Regions from separate parts of the Streptomyces sp. NPDC087215 genome, predicted to be linked through region 4. Evidence: riboswitches for the same ligand, from Rfam matches in the RefSeq annotation. Region 4 holds a riboswitch; each other region holds the start of a gene.
What was found. Region 4 has a riboswitch for cobalamin ahead of ACIO92_RS32335 (acyl-CoA thioesterase). Riboswitches for the same ligand answer to the same signal wherever they lie in the genome.
Positions count from the first base shown of each region.

Region 1: it holds a riboswitch for cobalamin, as region 4 does, so the genes downstream of both, ACIO92_RS09050 (cobalamin biosynthesis protein) here and ACIO92_RS32335 (acyl-CoA thioesterase) in region 4, are expected to answer to the same signal.
Region 2: it holds a riboswitch for cobalamin, as region 4 does, so the genes downstream of both, ACIO92_RS06580 (prenyltransferase/squalene oxidase repeat-containing protein) here and ACIO92_RS32335 (acyl-CoA thioesterase) in region 4, are expected to answer to the same signal.
Region 3: it holds a riboswitch for cobalamin, as region 4 does, so the genes downstream of both, ACIO92_RS00450 (prenyltransferase/squalene oxidase repeat-containing protein) here and ACIO92_RS32335 (acyl-CoA thioesterase) in region 4, are expected to answer to the same signal.

Region 1 covers NZ_JBIUZD010000002.1:998,565-1,004,310, reverse strand. The annotation lists gene ACIO92_RS09065 (hypothetical protein) at 62-1,189, opposite strand; gene ACIO92_RS09060 (inorganic phosphate transporter) at 1,564-2,838, shown strand; gene ACIO92_RS09055 (hypothetical protein) at 2,851-3,072, shown strand; cobalamin riboswitch at 3,198-3,340, shown strand; gene ACIO92_RS09050 (cobalamin biosynthesis protein) at 3,372-4,334, shown strand; gene ACIO92_RS09045 (cobyric acid synthase) at 4,331-5,746, shown strand, end outside.
Region 2 covers NZ_JBIUZD010000002.1:437,958-443,703, forward strand. The annotation lists gene ACIO92_RS06570 (energy-coupling factor transporter transmembrane protein EcfT) at 1-993, opposite strand, end outside; gene ACIO92_RS06575 (SCO2322 family protein) at 1,001-1,696, opposite strand; gene ACIO92_RS06580 (prenyltransferase/squalene oxidase repeat-containing protein) at 1,693-2,940, opposite strand; cobalamin riboswitch at 3,014-3,136, opposite strand; gene ACIO92_RS06585 (MBL fold metallo-hydrolase) at 3,201-4,253, opposite strand; gene ACIO92_RS06590 (aldehyde dehydrogenase) at 4,402-5,746, shown strand, end outside.
Region 3 covers NZ_JBIUZD010000001.1:112,990-118,735, reverse strand. The annotation lists gene ACIO92_RS00455 (hypothetical protein) at 1-634, opposite strand, end outside; gene ACIO92_RS00450 (prenyltransferase/squalene oxidase repeat-containing protein) at 631-3,624, opposite strand; cobalamin riboswitch at 3,735-3,872, opposite strand; cobalamin riboswitch at 3,986-4,064, shown strand; gene ACIO92_RS00445 (hypothetical protein) at 4,202-5,614, shown strand; gene ACIO92_RS00440 (DUF4430 domain-containing protein) at 5,689-5,746, opposite strand, start outside.
Region 4 covers NZ_JBIUZD010000023.1:7,942-13,687, reverse strand. The annotation lists gene ACIO92_RS32345 (response regulator) at 1-384, shown strand, start outside; gene metE (5-methyltetrahydropteroyltriglutamate--homocysteine S-methyltransferase) at 497-2,815, opposite strand; cobalamin riboswitch at 2,977-3,199, opposite strand; gene ACIO92_RS32335 (acyl-CoA thioesterase) at 3,311-3,799, opposite strand; cobalamin riboswitch at 3,872-4,024, opposite strand; gene ACIO92_RS32330 (hypothetical protein) at 4,256-4,813, opposite strand; gene ACIO92_RS32325 (GNAT family N-acetyltransferase) at 4,868-5,662, opposite strand.

The sequences.
Region 1 (5,746 bases), on a different contig from region 4:
GAATCGGCCACCCCGGCGCGGTGGACACGGACGGAGGAGGTCGGGGCCCGTCCCGCTCTCCTCAGAGGAGGGGGGTGAGGAAGCGGCGCAGGCCCTCCTCGTAGCGGACGGGGTCGGCGTTCCACAGGCAGGCGTGCGGGGCGCGCCGGACGGTCTGGAGGGTGACGAGGTCGGGGCGGCGGGCGGCCAGCTCGACGGAGGGTTCCCAGGGGGCGAGGGTGTCGTCGGGGCCGTGCAGCAGGAGGACGGGGACGCGCAGGGCGTCGGGGGCGACGGCGGCTTCGAGGAGGTCGCCGTGCGGGCCGGTCCTGCCCTGGGCGGCGCGGACGGCGAGCGGGATCAGCGGTCCGGGGACGTGCCGGGCGGCGGCGAGGTTGCGCAGGGTGGCCTCCCAGTCGAGGACCGGGGAGTCGAGGACGAGTCCGGCGATCCGGTCGCGGACGCCGGACTCGGCGGCGGCGCGCAGGGCCATCGTGGCGCCGGTCCCCCAGCCGTGCAGGACGACCTTGCCCGCGCCCCGGCGGACGGCGTAGCGGATGGCGGCGTCGACGTCGCGCCATTCGGAGGCGCCGAGGTGGGCGAGGCCGTCGGGGGAGGGGGGCGCGCCCTCGTCGCCCCGGTAGGCGGGGATCAGGACGGGGACCTTGCTCCGGTGGAAGAAGGGGAGGACGTTCAGCGGGTGCTCGCGGGTGGTGCCGAGGCCGTGCAGGGCGATGACCCAGGTGGTGCGGGGGGCGGCGGCCAGCCAGGCGGGCAGGGGTCCGAGTTCGCCGGGGATCTCGGTGTCCTCGTGGGGGATGCCGAGGGCGGAGGTCGGGGTGCCCCGGTGGAGCTGGGGGGTGAGGCGGACGCGGACGCCGGGGGCGACGACGCCGAGCTCGACCCGTTCCAGGCGCCGGACGACGGTGTCGGCGGTGTGCGGGACGCGGTCGAGGACGGGGCCGACGACGGCGTGCAGGCCGTGGCCCTCGATGCCGTAGGTGCCGGGGCGCAGTGAGGCGAGGCCCCGGGTGAGGGTGATCTGTCCGGGACCGGTGGCGTGCACGGTCAGTCGGGGTTCCCCGGGGAGGGGACGTCCGGACGGCGCCTTGAGGGCGGCGTCGCTGGCGTACCGGCCGGCCGCGACCGCGGCCGCGCCGACACCGAGCAGGGTGGTGACGGCCGCTGCCGTCGCTGTAGCCGGGCGCACGTTCCCAGTCTCGGCAGGGTGGCGGCGGGCTGCCACCGGACGGGGCCGGCCGGGGGTGCGGGGAGCGGGTCCGGGGGTCCCCCGGGGGAGTGACATGAGTCTCCTCAGGGGGGTCCCCCGGTCGGATGGTCCGGTCCGGGGAGCGGAACCGGGTGGCGGGGGTGGAACCGGGACAGGTCGTACGTGCCCGGTGTCGTCCGGGATTACCCGGGGTTGCGGGGTGACCGCATCGTGGACAGCGGGTGCTCCGGAGCCGTAAACGGAATCTGTTGACACCGGATAGAGACACCGTCGCGCCCTACCCAGTTCACCTTCCGTTCACCCAGGTTGCTTACGTTCGGCTGGCCACTGACGTCAAACGATTGCCTGGGTAAATGGAACACATCACGCTGCTGCTCGCCATTGTGGTCGTGACAGCTCTCGTGTTCGATTTCACGAACGGTTTCCACGACACCGCGAACGCGATGGCCACGACCATCTCGACCGGTGCGCTCAAGCCCAAGACGGCGGTGGCCATGTCCGCCGTGCTCAACCTCGTCGGCGCGTTCCTGTCCGTGGAGGTCGCCAAGACGATCTCCGGCGGGATCATCAACGAAGAGGGCATCAGAACAGAGGTGATCTTCGCCGCGCTGGTCGGCGCGATCCTGTGGAACCTGCTGACCTGGCTCCTGGGCCTGCCGTCCAGCTCCTCCCACGCCCTCTTCGGCGGCCTCATCGGCGCCGCGGTCATGTCGGCCGGCTGGTCGGCCGTGAACGGCTCCACGATCATCACCAAGGTGCTGATCCCGGCCATCGCCGCCCCGCTCGTCGCCGGTCTCGCCGCGATGCTGGCGACCCGTCTGACGTACAAGATCGGCGCGAAGACCGAGCAGAAGCACACCGCCAAGGGCTACCGGGTCGGCCAGATCGCCTCCGCCGGTCTCGTCTCCCTGGCCCACGGCACCAACGACGCGCAGAAGACGATGGGCATCATCACCCTCGCGCTGGTCACCCAGGGCGTCGTCGCCCCCGGTGCCAACCCGCCCTTCTGGGTCATCGTCTCCGCCGGTGTCGCCATCGCCCTCGGCACCTACCTCGGCGGCTGGCGCATCATCCGCACCATGGGCAAGGGCCTCACCGACCTCCAGCCGCAGCAGGGCTTCACCGCCCAGACCAGCGCCGCGACGGTCATCCTGGCCTCCTCGCACCTCGGCTTCTCCCTCTCCACCACCCAGTCCTGCTCGGGTGCCGTGATGGGTGCCGGTCTCGGCCGCAAGGGCGGTGTCGTCCGCTGGTCGACCGCGACCCGGATGTTCGTCGCCTGGGGCCTGACCCTGCCCGCCGCGGGTCTGGTCGGCGCCGGTGCCGAGTTCCTCACCAAGCAGGGCCCCTGGGGCATCGCCGCCACCGCGGCCGTCCTGATCGGCGGCTCGGCCTACATCTGGGTGCTGTCCCGCCGCAAGCCGGTCGACCACCACAACGTCAACGAGGTCGAGTCCGACGCCCCGGCGGAGCCCGCGGGCGTGGTGACCACCGCGATGGCCGCCGTCACCCCGCCGCCCCCGGCCGGCTCCTTCGCCGCCGTCACGGACGCGGACCTGAAGGCGACCATCCCGGCCCCGGCCCCCATCGACCCGTCCGCTCCCCCGGCCTCCGCCGCAGCGGTGTAAGGAACGAACGACATGAAGATCGACTGGGCGGCCCTCGGCTCCGTGTTCGGAGTCAGCCTCGTGGCCACTCTCGCCCTCGTGGGCCTCTTCACCCTCGGCATCGTCGGCCTCTCCAAGCAGGAGCAGGCCGCCGCGCGGGGCGGCTCCGCCGTCCTGGCCCGCACCGGCGCCTACGCCTGCTTCGCCCTGTGCGTCGCGGCCGTGTCGTACGGCATCTACCTGATCGTCGCCTGACGGTCCACCCCCCGGAGGCCGGGTGGCCGCACCTCGTGTGCGGTCACCCGGCCTCCGTGCGCGTCCGGGCCCTGTCTGTGGTGCTCCGCACAGTGCCCCGCCGCAGGTCAACGGTGAGTTGACGGCTGTTCTCGGGGCGTGGTGGACTGCCGGGGCCAAGACGGCGGCAGAAGAGGAAGTCCGGTGCGAATCCGGCGCGGTCCCGCCACTGTGACCGGATCCGAGGGTCCGGGAGCCAGGAACTCTCGCCGCCGGTGACGTCGATCCAGGGCGCGGACCCTGAGTGAGGACGGAGCGCCATGCCCGGCCGCCCCAGTACCACCGGTGTGTTCGCGTGCGGCACCGCCGCCGGTCTCGCCGTGGACCTGCTCGTCGGCGACCCCCGGAGGGGCCATCCCGTCGCCGCGTTCGGCCGGGCCGCCGCCGCCGTCGAGGACCGCCTCCACCACGACCACCGGGGCTGGGGCACGCTGCACACCGCCGTCTGCGCCGGAACCGCCGCGGCCCTGGGCGCCCTCGCCGCGCGGACCGTGCGCGACCGGCCGTCCGCCGCCGTCGCCCTCACCGCCGTCTCCGTCTGGGCCGTCGTCGGCGGGACGACCCTGGGCCGGGAGGCCCGCGCGATCGGCGGGGCGCTGGCCGCCGGGGACCTGGAGGCGGCCCGGGAGCGGCTGCCGCACCTGTGCGGGCGCGACCCGCAGTCCCTGGACGGGCCCGCGATGGCCCGCGCGGTCGTCGAGTCCGTCGCCGAGAACACCTCCGACGCCGTGGTCGGCGCCCTGTTCTGGGGCGCGGTCGCGGGCGTGCCGGGGCTCCTCGGCTTCCGGGCCGTCAACACCCTGGACGCGATGGTCGGCCACAAGTCCGCGCGGCACCGGCGCTTCGGCTGGGCCTCGGCCCGGCTCGACGACCTCGCGGGCTGGCCCGGCGCCCGGCTGACGGCCGCCCTCGCGACCGTCGCGGGCGGGGACCCGCGCGGGTCCGTACGGGCCTGGCGGGCGGACGCGGCGCGCCACCCCAGCCCCAACGCGGGCCCCGTCGAGGCGTCCTTCGCGGGCGCGCTCGGCGTCCGGCTCGGCGGCACCCTCGCGTACGGCGGCCGGGTCGAGCACCGGCCGGTGCTCAACGCGACGGGCCGGGCCGTCGAGGTGCCCGACATCGAACGGGCGGTCCGGCTGTCCCGCCGGGTCACCGCGCTCACCCTGGCCGTCTGCGTGGGCGGCCGGATACTGACCGACACCGTGAAGCGGAGGACGAAGTGAGGGGTGGGGGGCTGCTGGTCGCCGGTACGACGTCCGACGCCGGGAAGAGCGTCGTGACGGCCGGGATCTGCCGCTGGCTGGTCCGCGCGGGCCTGAAGGTGGCGCCGTTCAAGGGGCAGAACATGTCCCTGAACTCCTTCGTGACCCGCGAGGGCGCCGAGATAGGCCGGGCCCAGGCCATGCAGGCGCAGGCCGCCCGGGTGGAGCCGACGGCGCTGATGAACCCGGTGCTCCTCAAGCCGGGCGGCGACCGCTCCAGCCAGGTCGTCCTGATGGGCCGGCCGGTGGGTGAGATGAGCGCCCGGGGCTACCACGGCGGACGGCAGAAGGAGCTGTTCGAACCGGTGATGGCCTGCCTGGAGGAGCTGCGGAGCAGCTACGACGCGGTGATCTGCGAGGGCGCGGGCAGCCCCGCCGAGATCAACCTGCGGCGCACCGACATCGTCAACATGGGGGTCGCGCGGGCCGCGCGGCTGCCCGTCGTGGTCGTCGGCGACATCGACAGGGGCGGGGTCTTCGCCCAGTTCTTCGGCACGACGGCGCTGCTGGCCCCCGAGGACCAGGAACTGGTCGCCGGATACCTGGTGAACAAGTTCCGGGGCGATGTGAGCCTCCTCGAACCGGGCCTCGACATGCTGCACGGGCTGACCGGCCGCCGCACCTTCGGCGTCCTGCCGTACGCGCACGGCCTCGGCATCGACGAGGAGGACGGGCTGCGCGTCTCGCTGCGCGGCACGGTCCGCGAGTCGGTCGTCGCCCCGCCGGTCGGCGCGGACGTGCTGCGGGTCGCCGTCTGCGCCGTACCGCTGATGTCCAACTTCACGGACGTGGACGCGCTGGCGGCCGAGCCGGGCGTCGTCGTCCGGTTCGTCGACCGGCCCGAGGAACTCGTCGACGCGGACCTCGTCGTCGTGCCCGGCACCCGGGGCACGGTCCGGGCGCTGGCCTGGCTGCGCGAGCGGGGACTCGCCGACGCCCTCGTCCGGCGCGCGGCCGAGGGCCGTCCGGTGCTGGGGATCTGCGGCGGCTTCCAGGTCCTCGGCGAGCACATCGACGACGAGGTCGAGTCGAGGGCGGGGGCCGTCGCCGGGCTCGGGCTGCTGCCCGTACGGGTCCGCTTCGCCCGCGAGAAGACCCTCGCCCGGCCGTCCGGCGAGGCCCTCGGGGAACGGGTCGAGGGGTACGAGATCCACCACGGCGTCGCCGAGGTGCTGGGCGGCGAGACGTTCCTCGACGGATGCCGGGCGGGGTCCGTGTGGGGCACCCACTGGCACGGCTCGCTGGAGAGCGACGGTTTCCGGCGCGCGTTCCTGCGGGAGGTCGCCGCGGCGGCCGGGCGCCGCTTCGTCCCGGCGCCGGACACCTCGTTCGCGGCGCTCCGCGAGGAGCAGCTCGACCGGCTCGGCGACCTG
Region 2 (5,746 bases), on a different contig from region 4:
CGCGACCAGCCAGGCGCGGGCGTCCCACCGGTCCGGCCGGTACCGGGTGCGGACCGTCCGGCGCCCGCCGAGCCGCAGCCCGGCCATCGCCGCGAGCAGCCCCGCGGCGAGCAGCGGCAGGCCGTACCGGGCGCCCTCGGCGGCGAGCAGCCCGTACGTACCGGCGCAGACGCCGAGCAGCCCGCCCAGGGTGAGCAGGTTGGTGGTGCGCCGTACGGACGCCGGGACGTGCGCGGTCCTTCCGTATCCCCGCGCGTCCATCGACGCGGCGACCGCGACCGAGCGTTCCAGGGCGCCTTCGAGGACCGGCAGGCCGATCTGGAGCACCGCCCGGACCCCGCCGGTGGGGCGTCCGCGCAGCCGCCGGGCGGTCCGCAGCCGGGCCACGTCCGCGACCATGTTCGGCGCGAAGGTCATCGCCACGACGACGGCGACCCCGGCCTCGTACAGGGCGCCCGGCAGCGACTTCAGCAGCCGCGCCGGGTTGGCCAGCGCGTTCGCCGCGCCCACGCAGATCAGCAGGGTCGCCAGTTTGGCGCCGTCGTACAGCGCGAAGAGGAGTTGCTCGGCGGTCACCCGGCCGCCGATCCGGATGCCCTGCGCCCAGTCGGGCAGCGGCACCTCGGGCAGGGTGAACAGCGGGTGGCTGCCGGGCACGGGGGAGCCGAGCAGCAGCGAGAAGACGACCCGCAGGGCGACGACGAACAGGCCGAGCTTGACGAAGGCGCCGTACGAGCGGGCCCAGGGCGCGTCGGTGCGGCGGGCCGCGACGACGTATCCGGCGACGCCGACGATCAGCCCCAGCAGCAGCGGATTGGTGGTGCGGGAGGCGGCGACGGCGAGCCCGAGCGCCCACAGCCACCAGGCCCCGGCGTGCAGGGCGTTGCCCCGGTCGGCCTCGGGGGCGCGCAGCACGGAGGGCGGCCGGGTGCGGGGGCCGTCCTCGGGTGCCGGACGCGTCCGGGCGCGGCCCGCCCCTGCCGGGTTCGTCATGCCGGGATCATCCGCGGTGGCGGGCCTTCCAGATCGCCGCGCCGCCGAGGGCGAGGACGGCCGCGCCTCCGGCGAGCACGCCGAGGGACGGGCCGCCGCCCTCGCCGCCGGAGGAGGCGGCCGGAGCGGCGGTCGCGGTGGCGCCCGGCGTGGCGGACGGGTCGCCCGCCTGTTCGGCGACCTGTTCGCCGCAGCCGCGCGCGGGGTAGCCCGCGATCCCGCAGAGCATGGCGGCGCTGTCGTAGCGGAGGGGGGCGGCGACGGCGGCCAGCGCCTCCGCGGCCGTGGCGTCCCGGCGGACCTCGGCGCAGCCGGTCGTGACCGGCTGCGGGGGCGGGGTCTCGCCGGGCGGGGCGTCCCGGGGGCCGCCGGAGTCGACGACGACCACGACGCGCTTGGCGCCGTCCCCGGCCGCCTTCGCTCCGCAGATCCCGGCGAAGTCGGGGGCGGCGGAGGGCCGCGAGGTGTCGTCGGTGCCGCTGCTGACCGCGAAGCGGAAGCCGATGACGTCGCCGTCGGCGGGGCGGGCGGTGGCGGGGCCCTGGGTGGCGTACGCCCAGGGCTTGCCGCCGTCGCTCTGCCAGAACGACCAGTAGCGGTATCCGGCGGCCTGCGCGGGCGCCGCCGCGACCCCGGCGAGGGTGAGCAGGGCTCCGGCGGTGGCGCCCGCGAGCCGGACGCCCCTTCTCCGGGAGACGGTCACTTCTTGCGGCCGCTGACGAGGAAGCCGATGCCGACGCCGACGACCGTGCCGATGCCGATGATCCACCAGACGTCGAAGCCGGAGTTCTCGTCGTCGCTGGTGGAGGAGGCGGAGGTGTCGGGGGTCTTGGGCGCGGGCCCGGTGGCGTTGAGCTGCTCGACGAGGTCGGTGGTGCCGAACTCGCGGGGGTCGGTGTCGGTGGCGCGGGCGGCGAGGACCAGCTGCGCGTACGCGGCCGGGCCGCCTTCCTTCGCCCAGCCGGCGGAGTTCTTCTCCAGCCATTCCAGGGCGGGCTCGGCCTCCTTGGCGGCGCCGGACGCGGCGAGCGCGACGACGGCGTCGGCGGTGTTGCCGATGTCGGGCCGCTCGGTGGTGTCGGTGGCGCCGGGCATCGGCGGCAGGGTCAGGTGGCCGGTCTTCGCGAGGGCCTTCGCCAGGTAGGAGGCGCCGTTGAGGGCGGCCCGCTCGGCGGTCGGCTTGGTCAGGTCGGTGCAGGTGGGGGGCTGCTCGGGGGAGGCCTTGGTGGCGACGGGGCTCTTGCCGAGTCCGGCGAGGGTGGCGGCCGCGGTGGCGTCGGCGTTCGCGAGCAGCTCGCCGTTCTTGCCGGGCTGGTACGCGAAGGCGCCCGCGCCGTCCTTGTCGGAGCAGGGCAGCGCGAAGGTGAGGAGCGCGTCGTAGGGGGTGCGGCCCTCGGCGGAGGTGTACGAGCCGGGCTTGACGCCGGTCGCGGCGAGGGCGCCGATGACGATCGAGGTGGAGTTGGCGTCGCTGGGGCCGCCCGCTCCGTAGCCCCAGCCGCCGTCCTCGTTCTGGACGGTCCTGAGCCAGCCGGTGCCCGCCTTGACGGCCTCGTCGAGCTTCTTCGGGTCGGCGGCCTGGCGACGGACGGCGTCGAGCGCCTGCACGGCGACGGCGGTGGCGTTGGTGTCCCGCATCGTCTTGGCGTCGCAGGGCTTGCCGGTGTCGGGGCGGTAGGAGGCGAACGAGCCGTCGGCGCACTGCTGGCCGAGCAGCCAGTCCACGGCCCGGTCGGCGGGCTGGTAGCCGGTGGCGCGCTGGGCGAGGAAGGCGAGGGACTGGCGCCAGACACCGTCGTACGTGGGGTCCTTGGTGCCGTACAGACCGGGCGAGGGGGTGGCGGCGGAGGCCGAGGGGGAGGGGGCGGCGGTGGCCGCTCCCGCGGCTGCGGTGCCGAGCAGCACGGCGGCGGTGAGCGCGGCGGCGCCGTTGCGGACGGTGATCATGGGGCCCTCTCCTGCGGCCGGGCACCGGCACGCCTCGGGGGCACCTGGCTCCGGCTCCGTATTCCTCGACGGTGCCGCGGTCACGTCCCGTGCGGGGCATTCCGACTCGCTGTCCGGGGGACAGCTCTACGGCTGCGGGGTCAGTGCCGGATTCGCACCGGCTTCCCCCCGTACGGGCATGATGACGACCGGGTCAGTCTACCGGCCCGTAGGGAGGGTGCCCGGGGGCGCGGGGCGGCCCGCGCGGTGTGCGAGGTGGCTCACACGGCCAGGTAGGTGACCGGGTCGGTGCCGGGGACGGCTTCGGCGCGGCCCTGTTTGACGAGTCTGCGCAGATGGGCCTCGGCCTCGCTGACGGCGATGTTGCGGGAGGCGTGGGGGATGCGGTCCCAGGGGCGGTTCCACTCCATGCGCTCGGCGAGCTGCCAGGGGGTGAGGGGGACGGCGAGGAGCGCGAGGAGTCCGGCGAGCCGTTCCTCGTGGTGGTCGAGGAGGGCGCGGACGCGTCCGGCGGCGTCGGTGAAGGCGTGCTGGTGGGCGGGGAGGACCTCGGCGACGCCGAGGCGGCCGACGCGTTCGAGGGAGTCGAGGTAGTCGCCGAGGGGGTCGGTGGCGGCGGTGGCGCTGTCGGGGTCCTCGTACAGGCCGATGTGCGGGGAGATCCCGGGCAGCAGGTGGTCGCCGGAGAAGAGGCGGCCGTGGCCGGGGAGCCCGGCGGGGTGCTCCTCCTCCAGGTGGAGGCAGACGTGGCCGGGGGTGTGGCCGGGGGTCCAGACGGCGCGGAGCCTGCGTCCGGCGAGGCCGAGGAGTTCGCCGGGGACGATCTCGCGGTCGGGGAGGGCGGCGCGCAGCCCGGGGAGGGTGGTGGCGCGGCCGGAGTCGCGGGCGGCGCGCAGCGGGGCGAGGTGGTCCTCGGGGGCGCCGACGGCGGCGAGCTTGCGGGCGAGGTAGTCGAGCCAGGTGCCGGGCCGGGACTCGCGGGTGCGGCGGACGACGGCGGTGTCGGCGGCGTGCATGGCGATCCAGGCGCCGGACTCCTCGCGGACCCGGCCGGAGAGTCCGTGGTGGTCGGGGTGGTGGTGGGTGATGACGACGCCGTGGACGTCGGCGGGGGCGATGCCGAGGGCGGCGAGTCCGCCGGCGAGTTCGGTCCAGGAGGCGGGGTCGTCCCAGCCGGTGTCGACGAGGACCGGGCCCCGGTCGGTGTCGAGGACGTGGACGAGGGTGTGGCCGAGGGGGTTGTCGGGGATGGGCACCCGGAGGGACCAGACGCCTCCGCCGTGCTCGGTCACCTGGGGCGTGGATTCCTGCATGGGTCCTCGTCTCTCCACGGCGGTGCGGGGGTGCGGGGGGTGCTCGACCGTTGCCCATCATAACTAGAACTGGTATCAGTTCTGAGACATCGTCAGGAATCATCAGGGAATCCCCTCCGGGGTTCACCTCCTCGTGAAGGCGGCGGTCATGACCGAGCTTGTGGAGCACGGAAAGCTGTTCATCGGCGGAGAGTTGACCGATCCGCTCGGCGAGGAGGTCATCGAGGTCGTCTCGCCGCACACCGAGCAGGTCATCGGGCGGGTCCCGCACGCCTCCCGGGGCGATGTGGACCGGGCCGTCGCCGCCGCCCGGAAGGCCTTCGACGAGGGGCCCTGGCCCCGGACGACGCTGGCGGAGCGGATCGAGGTCGTCAGCCGGATCAAGGACGCCTTCGCCGTCCGGTACGAGGAGATCGCCCGGTCCATCAGCGCGCAGAACGGCTCCCCGTACTCGTGGTCCGTGCTCGCCCAGGCGCTGGGCGCGATGATGGTCTGGGACTCGGCGATCGCCGTCGCCCGTGACTTCGTGTTCGAGGAGCGGCGCGGCGGTGTGCTCGGGCCGCTGCTCGTGCGGCGGGAGCCGGTGGGCGTGGTCGCGGCGGTCGTCCCGTGGAACGTGCCGCAGTTCACCGCCGCCGCCAAGCTGGGGCCCGCGCTGCTCGCGGGCTGCGCGGTGGTCCTCAAGCCGTCGCCGGAGACGCCGCTCGACTCGTACCTCCTGGCCGACATCGCGGCGGAGGCGGGACTGCCCGAGGGGGTGCTCAGCATCCTGCCCGCCGACCGGGAGGTGAGCGAGTACCTGGTGGGGCACCCGGGCGTCGACAAGGTGTCCTTCACGGGCTCGGTCGCGGCGGGCCGCCGGGTCATGGAGGTCGCCTCCCGCAACCTCACCCGGGTCACCCTGGAGCTGGGCGGGAAGTCGGCCGCGGTGATCCTGCCGGACGCCGATCTGGACGCGGCGGTCGCCGGGATCGTGCCCGCCGCCTGGATGAACAACGGGCAGGCGTGCGTGGCCCAGACCCGTATCCTCGCCCCCCGCTCCCGGTACGGGGAGGTCGCGGAGGCGCTCGCGGCGGCGGCGGGGGCGCTGGTGGTCGGCGACCCGCTCGACCCGGCGACCCAGGTGGGGCCGCTGGTGGCCGAGCGCCAGCGGAGGCGCTCGCTCGACTACATCCGGATCGGCCAGGAGGAGGGCGCCAAGGTCCTGGCGGGCGGCGGCCGTCCGGCGGGTCTGGAGCGCGGCTGGTACGTGGAGCCGACCCTGTTCGGGGACGTCGACAACTCCATGCGGATCGCCCGCGAGGAGATCTTCGGGCCGGTGATCTGCCTCCTGCCGTACGGGGACGAGGCCGAGGCGCTGCGGCTGGCGAACGACTCCGACTTCGGGCTGAGCGGCAGCGTCTGGACCGGGGACGTGGAGCACGGCATCGACTTCGCGCGGGGCGTGCGCACCGGCACGTTCAACGTGAACACCTTCAGCCTGGACATGCTGG
Region 3 (5,746 bases), on a different contig from region 4:
GGGCGGGGCCGGTGCCGACGTCCGGCGGCAGCGGCGGCGCGGTCCTGGAGTCCTCGGGCGCGGGCGTGCCGCCCCCCGTGGGCCGGGTGTTCTTGGCGCGCAACTGGTCGGGGGTGAGGGTGGGGCGGCCCCGGGTGCCCTCGATGTCGGTGCCGCCGAAGATCCACAGGTCGACGCTGCCCGGCTTCGGCCGGTAGAGCACGGCGCCGAGCTGGCTGTACTCCCAGGTGTTCCGGCCGGGGTCCGCGTGCCAGTACGACCAGTACGCGGAGGCGGGCGGGGTGAGGACGCAGTCGTCCTGCCGGGGCGTCGGGAACTGCTTGCCGCCCTGATGGCCGCTGTAGCCGATGCGGCAGATGAAGGCCGGGCCGTCGTGGCCGGTGCCGGTGGTCCGCCAGCCGCCCTGGTTCAGCAGTTCGTAGCCGGTGGTGGGTGTCGTGCCGCACGAGCGGTAGACGGGCCCGCCCCAGTGGCTGAAGTCGACGGCGAGGACGACGCCCGACGAGGTGGTGCACCGGCCCATCGGCTGCGGGGCGGCTCCGGCGGGGGCCGTGGTGGCGGCGAGGGCCGCCACCGTCAGCCCCAGCGCGGTGGCCGTACGGGCGAGGGCGCGCGCGGCGCGGCGCGCGGTCACGCCGGGCCCCCGTCGGTGGTCGTGCTGCTGGGTGTGGACGTCGGACCGTCGGTGGTCGTACGGCCGGGCGCGGGCGTCCGGACCTCGGCGGTGGCGCGGCCGGGCATGACCGCACGGCCGCTGTCGGCCGTGCGGCCGGGTATGGGTCCCGGCCCGCCCTCGGCCCTGCGGCCGGATGCCGGCCTCGACCTGCCGATGGCCCTGCGGCCCAGCGTGAGTGCCGGGCCTTCGGTGCTCGTGCGGTGGACCCGGGCGGTCCGGGTCGTGATCCAGCCGCCGAGGACCAGGAGGACCGCAGCGACGGCGAGGCCGGTCGTCCGGGAGCCGGTCGCGGCGAGGCTGCCGCCGCCCGTGCCGGAGGCCGTACCCCCGGAGCCGCCGGTCTCCTCGCCCGGGGTGATGATCAGCGGCGTCGACGGGGAGACGCTCGGGACCGGTTCGGGGGTGGTGCCGCTCAGGTCACGGGCCAGTACGCCGAAGGAGATGCCGGTGGCCCCGCCGACCGCCTGCGCGGACGCGCGGACGTCCGATCCGGGCTGGGCGCCCTCGGCGATGGTGAACCCGCCGTCCTCGTTCTGCTGCGAGGCGAGGAACTTCCTGGCCCCGGCGATCTGGGCCGGGTACTTTCCGGCGTCCAGCGACAGGCCCTGCACGGCGAGGGCGGCCGAGTTCACGGAGTTGCCGGAGGCGCCCATGAACCCTCCGTCCGGGAGCTGTTGGGCGGCCAGCCAGGCCAGGGACCTGTCCACGGCCGCCCGGGAGGCGGCGTCGGGCAGCAGGTGCAGGGCCATCGCGGCCATCGCGGTCGAGTCGACCTCGTTCGCGCTCCGCTCGCCGATGAGGCTGGGCCAGGCGCCCGTGGACGGGTCCTGGAGGCTCTTCAGATAGGCGATCGGCCCGGCCGCGGCGGCCGACTCGCCCGCCCGGACCTGGGCGATGACGCCGAGGGACTGGGAGAAGACGGAGGTCGCGTACGTGTAGTTGCCCTTGGCCGCGCACTTCCTCGGCGTCGCCGGGGTCGCCGCCGGGCAGACGCCCTCGGCGAGGGCGCCGATGAGGTCCCGCCCGCCGAAGTCGCGGGGGTCACGGCCCACGGACTCGGCGAGCACCGCCGCCTTGCCGATGAAGCCGCCGCCGGCGTACTTCGTCCCGATCTTCGTCCAGTCGTGGACGTCCCGGCCCATGGCGTCCCTGCCGCCCTTGTCGAGGAAGTCGACGATGTTGCGCAGGGTGGTGTCGTCGTGGCCGGTGGCGGCGAGCGCGTAGGCGCCGTCGATGGTCAGGCCGTACTCGGCGAAGCCGCGCCCGGCCTCGTAGTAGCGGCCCCTGACCAGCCGCTGGTGGTCGGCGAGGTAGGCCGAACCCTTCCTCAGGTCCGGGCCCTCACCCGCCGGGGGAGCGGTGGGCTTCGTCGTGGGCGGAGTGGTCGGGGGCGTGGTCGGCGGGGTCACGGGCTCCGGGGTGGTCAGCGTCACCAGATCGCTCTTCGCGCCCGCGACGACCGCCGCGGTGGTCGCGTAGAGCAGCGGGTCCGTGCCGCCCTCCTCGAAGGCGAAGCCGCCCCCGGGGAGCTGCTGCCGCGAGAGCCAGGAGACCGCCGCGTCCGCGTGCGCCCTGTCACCCAGGGCCCGCAGGGTCTGGGCCGCCCAGCCGGTGGCGTGGGCGCTGCCCGGGACGCTGTACGAGGCCGCGGGCCAGGCGCCCGTCCGGAACTGGGCCTTCTTGAGCGAGGACCGGGCCCTGGTCACCACGGGGGTGTGACCGCCGGCCGTCTGGAGCGCGAGGGCGACGAGGGCGGTGCTTCCGGCCTCGCTCTCGCACGGCTGGCCGTCCAGGATCAGGAAGCTGGGGAATCCGCCGTCGTCGCACTGGAGCCGGGCCAGCCGGGTCACGGCGTCGGCCGGTGGCTTCACCCCGCCGCTCAGCAGCGCGATCACGGCCAGGGCCTGGCCCTCGGTCTGCCCCGTCGTACGGAAGTCGCCCCGGGTCGCGCAGCCGGGGACGGGTTGCGGCGCGTCGGAGCCGCTGAGGCAGACGTTCGCCAGCAGATCGCCGAGGAGGTCGTGGCCGCCGAAGGCCCGGGGGTCCTTGCCGGTGGCCTCGGCGACGAGCGCGAGGCGGGCGGCGGCGGTGGCGTCGGGCGCCTCGTCCTTCCCCGCCGGGTAGGCGTACGCCTCGGTGTGCTCGGCCCTGCCCAGGTAGTCGGCGATCCTGCGGGTCGTCGGGTTCGCGTCGCCGAGGGAGGCCAGCGCGTAGGCGACCTCGGTGGTGGCGAGGTAGTTCGGTGCCGTGTCGCCGTCGACGACGACACGCTGCCCGTTCGTCAGCCGCTCCGTGAGCCAGCGGGTCGCGGCGGACAGGTCGACCCGCCCCGGGGGCACGTCCGGCGCGGCCGGGTCGCCCGGGGCGGGCGGGTCGCCGCCCGGCGGGCGGACGTCGTCGGGGGTGAAGGTGGGCCTGCCCCTGGTGCCGCCGATGTCGGTGCCGCCGAAGACCCAGGCGTCCACGTCGCCGGGCTTGAGGGTGCGCGACATGGCGCCCAGCGGGCTGTACGTCCACCTCCGCTGGCCGGGGGAGGCGATCCAGTACGACCAGTAGGCGGTGGCCTGCGGGGTGAGGACGCAGTCCTCCTCGGCGGGGGTCGGGTGCTGCTTGCCGTTCTTGAAGACGCTGTTGCCGATGCGGCAGAGGAACCCGGGACCGTCGTGTCCCGTTCCGGTGGTGCCGAACCCGCCGGACCTGAGCAGTTCGTAGCCGGTGGTGGGGGTGGTGTCGCAGCCGCGGACCACCGGGCCGCCCCAGTGCCCGAAGTCCACGGCGACGACGGCGCCCTTCGTGCGGGTGCACTTCTCGACCGGAGCGGCCCCGGCCGACGGGGCCTGCGTGAGGAACACCACTCCGGCGCCGAGCGTCAGGAAGGTGGCGGTCAGGAGGGACAGCGGTCGCCGTCCCGCTCCCGGCCGGCGTTTCGCCTGCTGTTCGGTCCCCACCGCGGCCCCTCGTCTCTGCCGGGCGGCTGCGTGCGTGGCGACGCGCCCCCACACGGCGTGGTGCCACGGGGAGGCGCTGATGACCACGCCGTAGTCCGCGACGGCGCTCTTCGTACCGATGTCCCAGCCCCAGGCATTCCGACTCGCCCGGCGGGGCCGGGCCTACGGTTGCGGGTCAGTGCCGGAGTTCGACCGGCTTCCCCTGGTGCTGAATGAATGTCAGCCGGAGTGCAACACGGATCAGTTCAGGCCGTCAAGACGGTCCGCGCCCGGTCCCCGGCGCCGGACCGTGAGCTGCCGCGACAGAACCCGCCACGGCTGGCGGTCCCTCGACCACTCGGGTAGCGTCCTGGGCTGCCACATGGGGGAATCCGGTGCGAGGCCGGAGCTGACGCGCAGCGGTATGGGACGGCGGGGGCCGCTCCCGAGCCCGAATGCCCATACGGCGATGCAGTGCAGGAAGCCGTACCACGCGTTCCGGACGGCGGCCCCCGGCCATGCCCGGCCGTGCTCCCCCACGGCGGCACGCGGCATGACCCCGGAGCGGTCGGCGTCCGCCGATCTCCAGGAGCAGGCCATGTCCCGTCCCCGCACCTCCCGCCGCCTCGCGCTCGCGGTGCCCGCCGCGCTCGGCGCCCTCGCCCTCACCGCGCCGCTCGCCCTCGCGACCTCCACCCCCGCGCAGATCGCCACGTCCAGGACCAACGGCGTCGCCTACCTCAAGTCCCTCCAGGCGGCGGACGGTTCCTACGCCGGATCGGGTCTCTCCAACGAGTGGGCGTTCAGCGCCTTCGCCGCGTCCGGGACGGCGGTCGTCGACGTCGCCCCGGGCGGCGACACCACCAAGAACGCCAGGACCGTCTACCGCAACCTGCTGTCCACGACCGCCTGGCCGTCGGCGACCCCGGTGGTCACCGACTACGAGCGCGGCACGCTCAACGCGTACGCCGCGGGCATCGACCCGGCCCGTGTCTCCGCCTCCCGCAACCTCGTCGCGGACGTCTACGCGTACTGGCAGACGGCCGAGCCGGGCTACTTCGGGCCGTCCGCGAACTTCAACGGCACCGTCTTCGCCGCGCTCGCGCTGGGCGGCGCGAAGACCCAGGCGGGCACCGCCCGCGTCCCGCAGGCGCTCAGCGACGCGCTCGTGGCCAAGCTGCGCGCCAACCAGCACAACGACGGCGGATGGACCTACCAGAAGGTCGAGGGCAACCCGACCGGCATCAACTCCGCGAGCGACATCGACATGACCGGCGCCGCGATGGCCGCCCTGTGCGCCTCCGGGGTGCCCGGCACGGACACGGACGTCGTCCAGGCCAAGAACTTCCTGAAGGGCAAGCTGGTCAGCGCCTCGGGAGCCTTCAACTCCCTCTACGGGGTCAACACCAGCTCCAACGGCTGGGGCGTCGCGGGCCTCAACGCCTGTGGGATCAACCCGCAGTCGGCGGAGTTCACCACCGTCAGCACCAAGACGCCGGTCGACTTCCTCATCGTCAACCAGTTCTCCCCGGCGGGCGGCTTCAAGTACAAGCCCGCCGACACCGCTCCCTCCGCCTACGCCTCGATCGACGCGCTGCGCGCCGTCGCCGGAGGCGGCTTCACCACGGCTCCGCCGGTCCCGGTCACCCCGGGCGCGACCCGGTGGGCGGCCCAGTCCGCCTTCACCCCGGGCACCGCCACGAAGCTGGCGCTGAGCGTCGACGACGGCAGCGGGAACCTGAAGGTCTGCTCGGTGTCCTTCACGCCCACGGCGACGACCACCACCCTCGGAGAGGTCCTCGCCGCCGCGACGACCGCCTCGACCCCGTCCGGCTGCGTCACCGGCGTCACCCCCTCCTCGGGCACCGGCGCGATCACCACGCTCAACGGCAAGGCCGACAGCGGTGCGAACACCTGGAAGGTCGGCGTCGACGGCTCGGCCTTCGCCGGAGCCCTCAGGGAGAAGACGGTGAACGTGGGCGACACGATCGCGCTCCGCTGGGGAGCCTGATCTCCCCGGGGGCGGGGGCCCATGGCGCCGGGCCCCCGCCCCCGGCCCTGACGGAGTCCGGAGTCCGGAGTCCGCTAGAACGCGGTCCAGGTGAAGGCGACTTCGTCACCGGCGTTCAGCTTGAACTGGCAG
Region 4 (5,746 bases):
GAAGCGCTCCGCGCCGGGGCGTCCGGGTTCCTCCTCAAGAACACCCGGCCGGAGGAACTGCTCACCGCGATCCGTGACGTGGCGCGCGGCGACGCGGCGCTCTCGCCCCGCGTCACCCGCCGCCTGCTCCAGGACTTCGCCCACCGGCTCCCCGCCACGTACTCAGGGGCCGACGAACGCCTCCGCCTCCTCACCGCCCGCGAGCGCGAGGTTCTGACCGCACTCGCCCGGGGCCTCACCAACCGGGAGATCGCCGCGGCCCTCCGCCTGGCGGAACCCACCGTGAAACGCCACATCGGCCACGTCCTCGCCAAACTCCGCCTGCGCGACCGCGTCCAGGCCGTGATCTTCGCGTACGAGACGGGGCTGGTCGGCGGGGCCTGAGCCGGACCGCGACCAGGGCCGGGTCGTCGAGCCGTGGCTGGACGAGACGGCCCTGGTCGCGGTACCGCGCGGAAGGACCGGCCTCCGCGTCGGCGGCCGACGCGAGGGCGGGTCAGGTGGTGGGCAGTTCCCCGCGGAGGGTACGGGCGGCGGTGACGAGGTTCTCCAGGGAGGTCCGGGTCTCGGGCCAGCCGCGGGTCTTCAGGCCGCAGTCGGGATTGACCCAGAGCCGGTCGGCGGGGATGGCCTCAAGTCCCTTGCGGAGCAGGGACGTCGCCTCCTCGGCGGAGGGGACGCGCGGGGAGTGGATGTCCCAGACGCCCGGTCCCGCCTCCCGGGGGTAGCCGTGGGCGGCGAGCTCCCGGGCCACCTGCATGTGGGAGCGGGCCGCCTCCAGACTGATGACGTCGGCGTCGAGGTCGTCGATGGCCTGGACGATGTCGCCGAACTCCGCGTAGCACATGTGGGTGTGGATCTGGGTGTCCGGCCGCACCCCGGCGGTGGTGAGCCGGAACGCCTCGGTGGCCCAGGCCAGATAGGCCGGGTGGTCGGCCGCCCGCAGCGGCAGGGTCTCGCGCAGCGCGGGCTCGTCCACCTGGAGGACGGAAGTCCCCGCCGCCTCCAGGTCGTTCACCTCGTCGCGCAGGGCGAGCGCCACCTGGCGCGCCGTGTCGGCGAGCGGCTGGTCGTCGCGGACGAACGACCAGGCGAGCATGGTGACCGGACCGGTGAGCATCCCCTTGACCGGCTTGGCGGTGAGGGACTGGGCGTACGCGGTCCAGCGCACCGTCATCGGCTTCGGGCGGGAGATGTCACCGGCGAGGATCGGCGGCCTGACGTACCGGGTGCCGTACGACTGCACCCAGCCGTGCCGGGTGGCGAGGTAGCCGTCGAGCTGCTCGGCGAAGTACTGCACCATGTCGTTGCGTTCGGGCTCTCCGTGGACGAGGACGTCGACGCCGGTCTTCTCCTGGAAGGCGATCACCTCCCGGATCTCGGCCCTGATCCGCTCCTCGTAACCCGCCGCGTCGAGCGAGCCCGCGCGCAGGTCCGCGCGGGCGGTGCGCAGTTCCGTGGTCTGCGGGAAGGATCCGATGGTGGTGGTCGGCAGCGGCGGCAGGCCCAGGTGCGCCCGCTGGGCGGCGGCCCGCTCCGGATAGGGCCGGGAGCGGCGGCCGTCCGTGTCGGTGACGGCCGCGACGCGGGCGCGTACGGCCGGGTCGCGGGTGAGGGGGGACTCGGCGCGGGAGGAGAGCGCGGCACGGTTGGCGGCCAGTTCACCGGCGATGGCGTCGGTGCCCCGGGAGAGTCCGGCGGCCAGGGTGACGGTCTCGGCGGTCTTCTGCCGGGCGAAGGCCAGCCAGCGCAGGATCTGCGGGTCGATGTCCTTCTCGGCCGTGGCGTCGAGCGGCACGTGGAGCAGCGAGCAGGAGGCGGAGACGTCCACGCGGTCCGCGAGACCGAGGAGGGTGCCGAGGGTGGTGAGGGACTTCTGGAGGTCGTCGGCCCAGATGTTGCGGCCGTCGACCACGCCCGCGACGAGTCGCTTCCCCGGCAGTCCGCCGACGGCGGCGAGCCCGGCCAGGTTGGCGGCGGCGGGCCCGGTGAAGTCCAGGGCGAGCCCCTCCACGGGCGCCTTGGCGAGGACCGGGAGGGCGTCGCCGAGCCGGTCGAAGTAGGAGGCCACGAGGATCTTCGGCCGGTCCTCGACGGCGCCGAGGTCACGGTAGGCGCGGGCGGCGGTGTTCAGGTCGGCGGGCGTGCGGTCCTGTACGAGGGCGGGCTCGTCGAGCTGCACCCATTCCGCGCCCGCCGCGCGCAGGTCCGCGAGCACTTCGGCGTACACGGGCAGGAGCCGGTCCAGGAGGGTCAGCGGCTGGAAGTCCTCGGCCACCCCCGGAGCGGGCTTGGCGAGCAGGAGGTAGGTGATCGGTCCGACCAGGACGGGACGGGCGGCCAGACCGAGGGCGAGGGCCTCCCGCAGCTCCGTGACCTGCTTGGTGGAGTCCGCGACGAAGACGGTGTCGGGACCCAACTCGGGTACCAAATAGTGGTAGTTGGTGTCGAACCACTTGGTCATCTCCAGCGGGGCGACATCCTGGGTGCCACGGGCCATGGCGAAGTAGCCGTCGGTGACGTCGGCGGCCACGGCGTCCCGGTGCCGGCCGGGGACAGCGCCCACCATCACGCTGGTGTCCAGGACGTGGTCGTAGAACGAGAAGTCGCCGGTCGGCACCTCGGCGATGCCCGCCCCGGAGAGTTCGAGCCAGTTCGCCCGGCGCAGTCCCGCGGCGACGGCATGGAGGGCGTCGGCGGTGACCCGGCCCTTCCAGTAGCCCTCGACCGCCTTCTTGAGTTCACGGTCACGGCCCTGACGGGGGTAGCCGTACACGGTGGCGCGTGCCGCCGGGGCTGCGGACTTCGTGGTCACGGAGATCTCCTTCACGAGATGGATCCCTGAGGTCCGGAGACCTGACGAGACGCGGAAGGAGTGACCGGAAACGGAGGGACGCGTGCGCGGCATGGCACGGCTGTACGCCCGTATGGTCGCCGACCCGCCCTCGAGGTCACCGGATGACCGCGCGCGGAATCGTCCGCGTGCGGGCAACGGGCAGGTCTTCGGACTCGCGGGCGCGTTCTCCTGGGGGAGTTCACCTAGTGGCCGTCGCTTCCCAGGTCCGGTGTCTCGGACCCAGTGCGTATGACGGCGGTCGTTCCCGCTCACCGCTGCGGGGCAGTCCCGGATTCCCACCGGGTTCCCTCTTGCGACGCTCCCGTCTGGCGGACGGGGCGAACCAGCTGCACGCGCCAGGGTACGGGTCGCGCCGGACGAGCGCCGGATGTTGTCCGAATCCCGGACGGTCCCTGACCTGATCCGTACGGCACGGGGCCGCGGCCCCCGGAGGGGCGGCGGCCCCGGCTCCCCTCAGGACAGGCCGGGCAGCGCCGTGACGAGGGCGGGCACGGGACGCGGACCGCCGTCCGCGTCGATCGCCACGAAGGTGAGGAAGGCCGTGGCCACTTCGGTGACGGGACCGGAGTCGTTCCAGCGTTCGGCGGTCACCCGCACGCCGACGGTCATGGAGGTCCGTCCGGCCCGTTCGAGCCCGGCCTCCACGCTCAGCAGGTCCCCGGCCCGTACGGGGGCCAGGAACGTCATCCGGTCGACGGACGCGGTCACGGCGGGCCCGCCGGCGTGCCGTCCGGCGGCGGCCGCGGCGGCGTCGTCGATGAGCTTCATCATCACCCCGCCGTGGATGGTGCCGTACAGATTGGTGTCGTGGTCGCTCATGATGTGGGCGAGGACCACCCGGGAGTCGTCCGGGGTCTTTCCCGGACGGGGAACGGGATTACGGGCGGGGCTGGGGGTGTCGGTGGGGTCTGCGGCAAGGCCGGTGACGGTGGGATCTGCCACGTCAACTCTCCTTCGCGAGTCGCGGCTCGGCGGTTCCGCGCGCACGGGGTGTCCGGCGCGCGGACAGCGGGCAGGTCTTCGGACTCGCGGGCGCGTTCTCCTGGGGGAGTTCACCTAGTGGCCGTCGCTTCCCGGGTCCGGTGTGCCGGGCCCAGTGCGTATGACGGCGGTCGTTCCCGCTCACCGCTGCGGGGCAGTCCCGGATTCCCACCGGGTTCCCTCTTACGACGCTCCCGCCTGGCGGGCGGGGCGAACCAGCTGCCCCACCAGCCTACGTGCCGTCCACCGCACGGCGGTCCGGGCGAGCGAGGACGTACCCCCGCCGACCCGTGGGAGCACCCCTCCCCCGCCGGGCCGCCCCTCCCACCGGTCCGGGGCCTCTCCTCGGTCACACCGACGACGCGTACCGTGCGCGCGGCCGTGTGATCGTTCGCACGGCGATCCGCCGGACAGGCGCTACCCGAGACCGGAGGCCCTCAGGACGGAGCGGGTCGTCTCGGTGTCGACGCGGAGCGCGAGCCGTGCCAGGTCGGCCGTGCCGTGGGCCAGGGTCCCCCGCCGCCGGGCCGACAGCGCCGCGGACTCGATCCTCAGCCACAGGACCGGATTGTCCAGGAGGACCCGGAGGTCCACCTCGGCCCACCCGCCCTCCCCGTCGCGCAGGCGCAGCCGCCGGGCGGTGCCCGTCGGCCACGCGACCGCCGTGATCCGGTCGGTGCGGACCGTCCTGGTGAACCACAGCCCCCGGACCGTCAGCAGCCCCGGCGCCAGGCTGACCCGTGCGGGCAGCAGGACCACGAACAGCAGCGCCGACAGCGCGATCCAGCCGAGGGCGTGGGACAGCGGCAGCCCGTACGCCCCGGCGTCGACGCCCAGTGACGTCCCCAGCAGAAGGCCCGCGCAGACGGCCGCCGCACGGGCCTCGCCCGGCCATCCGCTGTCGTGCAGGACGTCGGAGGAGGGACCGGGCACGGGGGCGGAGCCGGGTGCGGGAGTACGGACAGGAGGCTGCATGGCGCCGACGCTAGGACCCCGGAGCGCCCCCAACAGCCCCGGACAACGCGGTGTTTACGCGGCGGCGGGCAGATTTGACGTCCCGCTGACGGTGGTGGCGGTGAAGGGCCCGGTCGAGTGGTGGACGTACTCCCGCACCAGCCGGAAACCGGCCGACCAGCCGAGCAGACGGCTCGCCCGGTTCTCCCGCGAACAGCTCCAGGTCGCGGTGTGCCCGCGCGCGGCGACATCGGCGGTCAGGCCCTCGACACAGGCCAGACCGAGGTGCTGCCGCCGTTCCCCGGGGGCGGTGGCGCAGGCCACGTCCTCGTACCGGCTCCCCGTGAACCGGGCGCACGCCACGGCGAGGACCCGCCCCTTGCGGAAGGCCGCCCAGGCGTGCCCCGAGGCGGCGAGCGCTGCCGGGCCGCCCCAGGTCGCGTGGACGCGGTCGAGGTCGGGGGCGACCGCGGCGAGCGCGCGGGCGTCCCCGGCCGTCAGCCGACGGACCGTCACCCCGCGCGGCAGGCGCGGCGGCATCCCGGGCTCGCGGTGCACGTACAGCATCCGGTCCCAGGGGTGCAGACGGTCGAACGCGGCGGCCAGCACCGGCAGGAACCGTGCCGACGCCTCCACGTGGTGACCGGCCAGCGGGGCCAGGTCCGCCGGGACGAGCGCGGTCGGGTCACCGGCCAGGAGGGCGTGGCCGCCGCAGGTGACGGCGACGACCCGGGGGTGCGCCGGACGGTCGGTCCACCAGGAGCCCTGCCGGGTGGCGATGACGTGCTCGGCCAGCGCACCGGTCCCCGGTGCGCCGGAGACGAACGACCGCGCGGGGGCGGGGGGTTGATGGGCGGGGTGCGGGATCACGATGCCTCCAGGGGTACGGGGGAGGGGGCGGCCCGCCGAAGGGCTGGGGCCGCCCCGGTGGCGCCGGTCGGGGTGAGGTGCCCT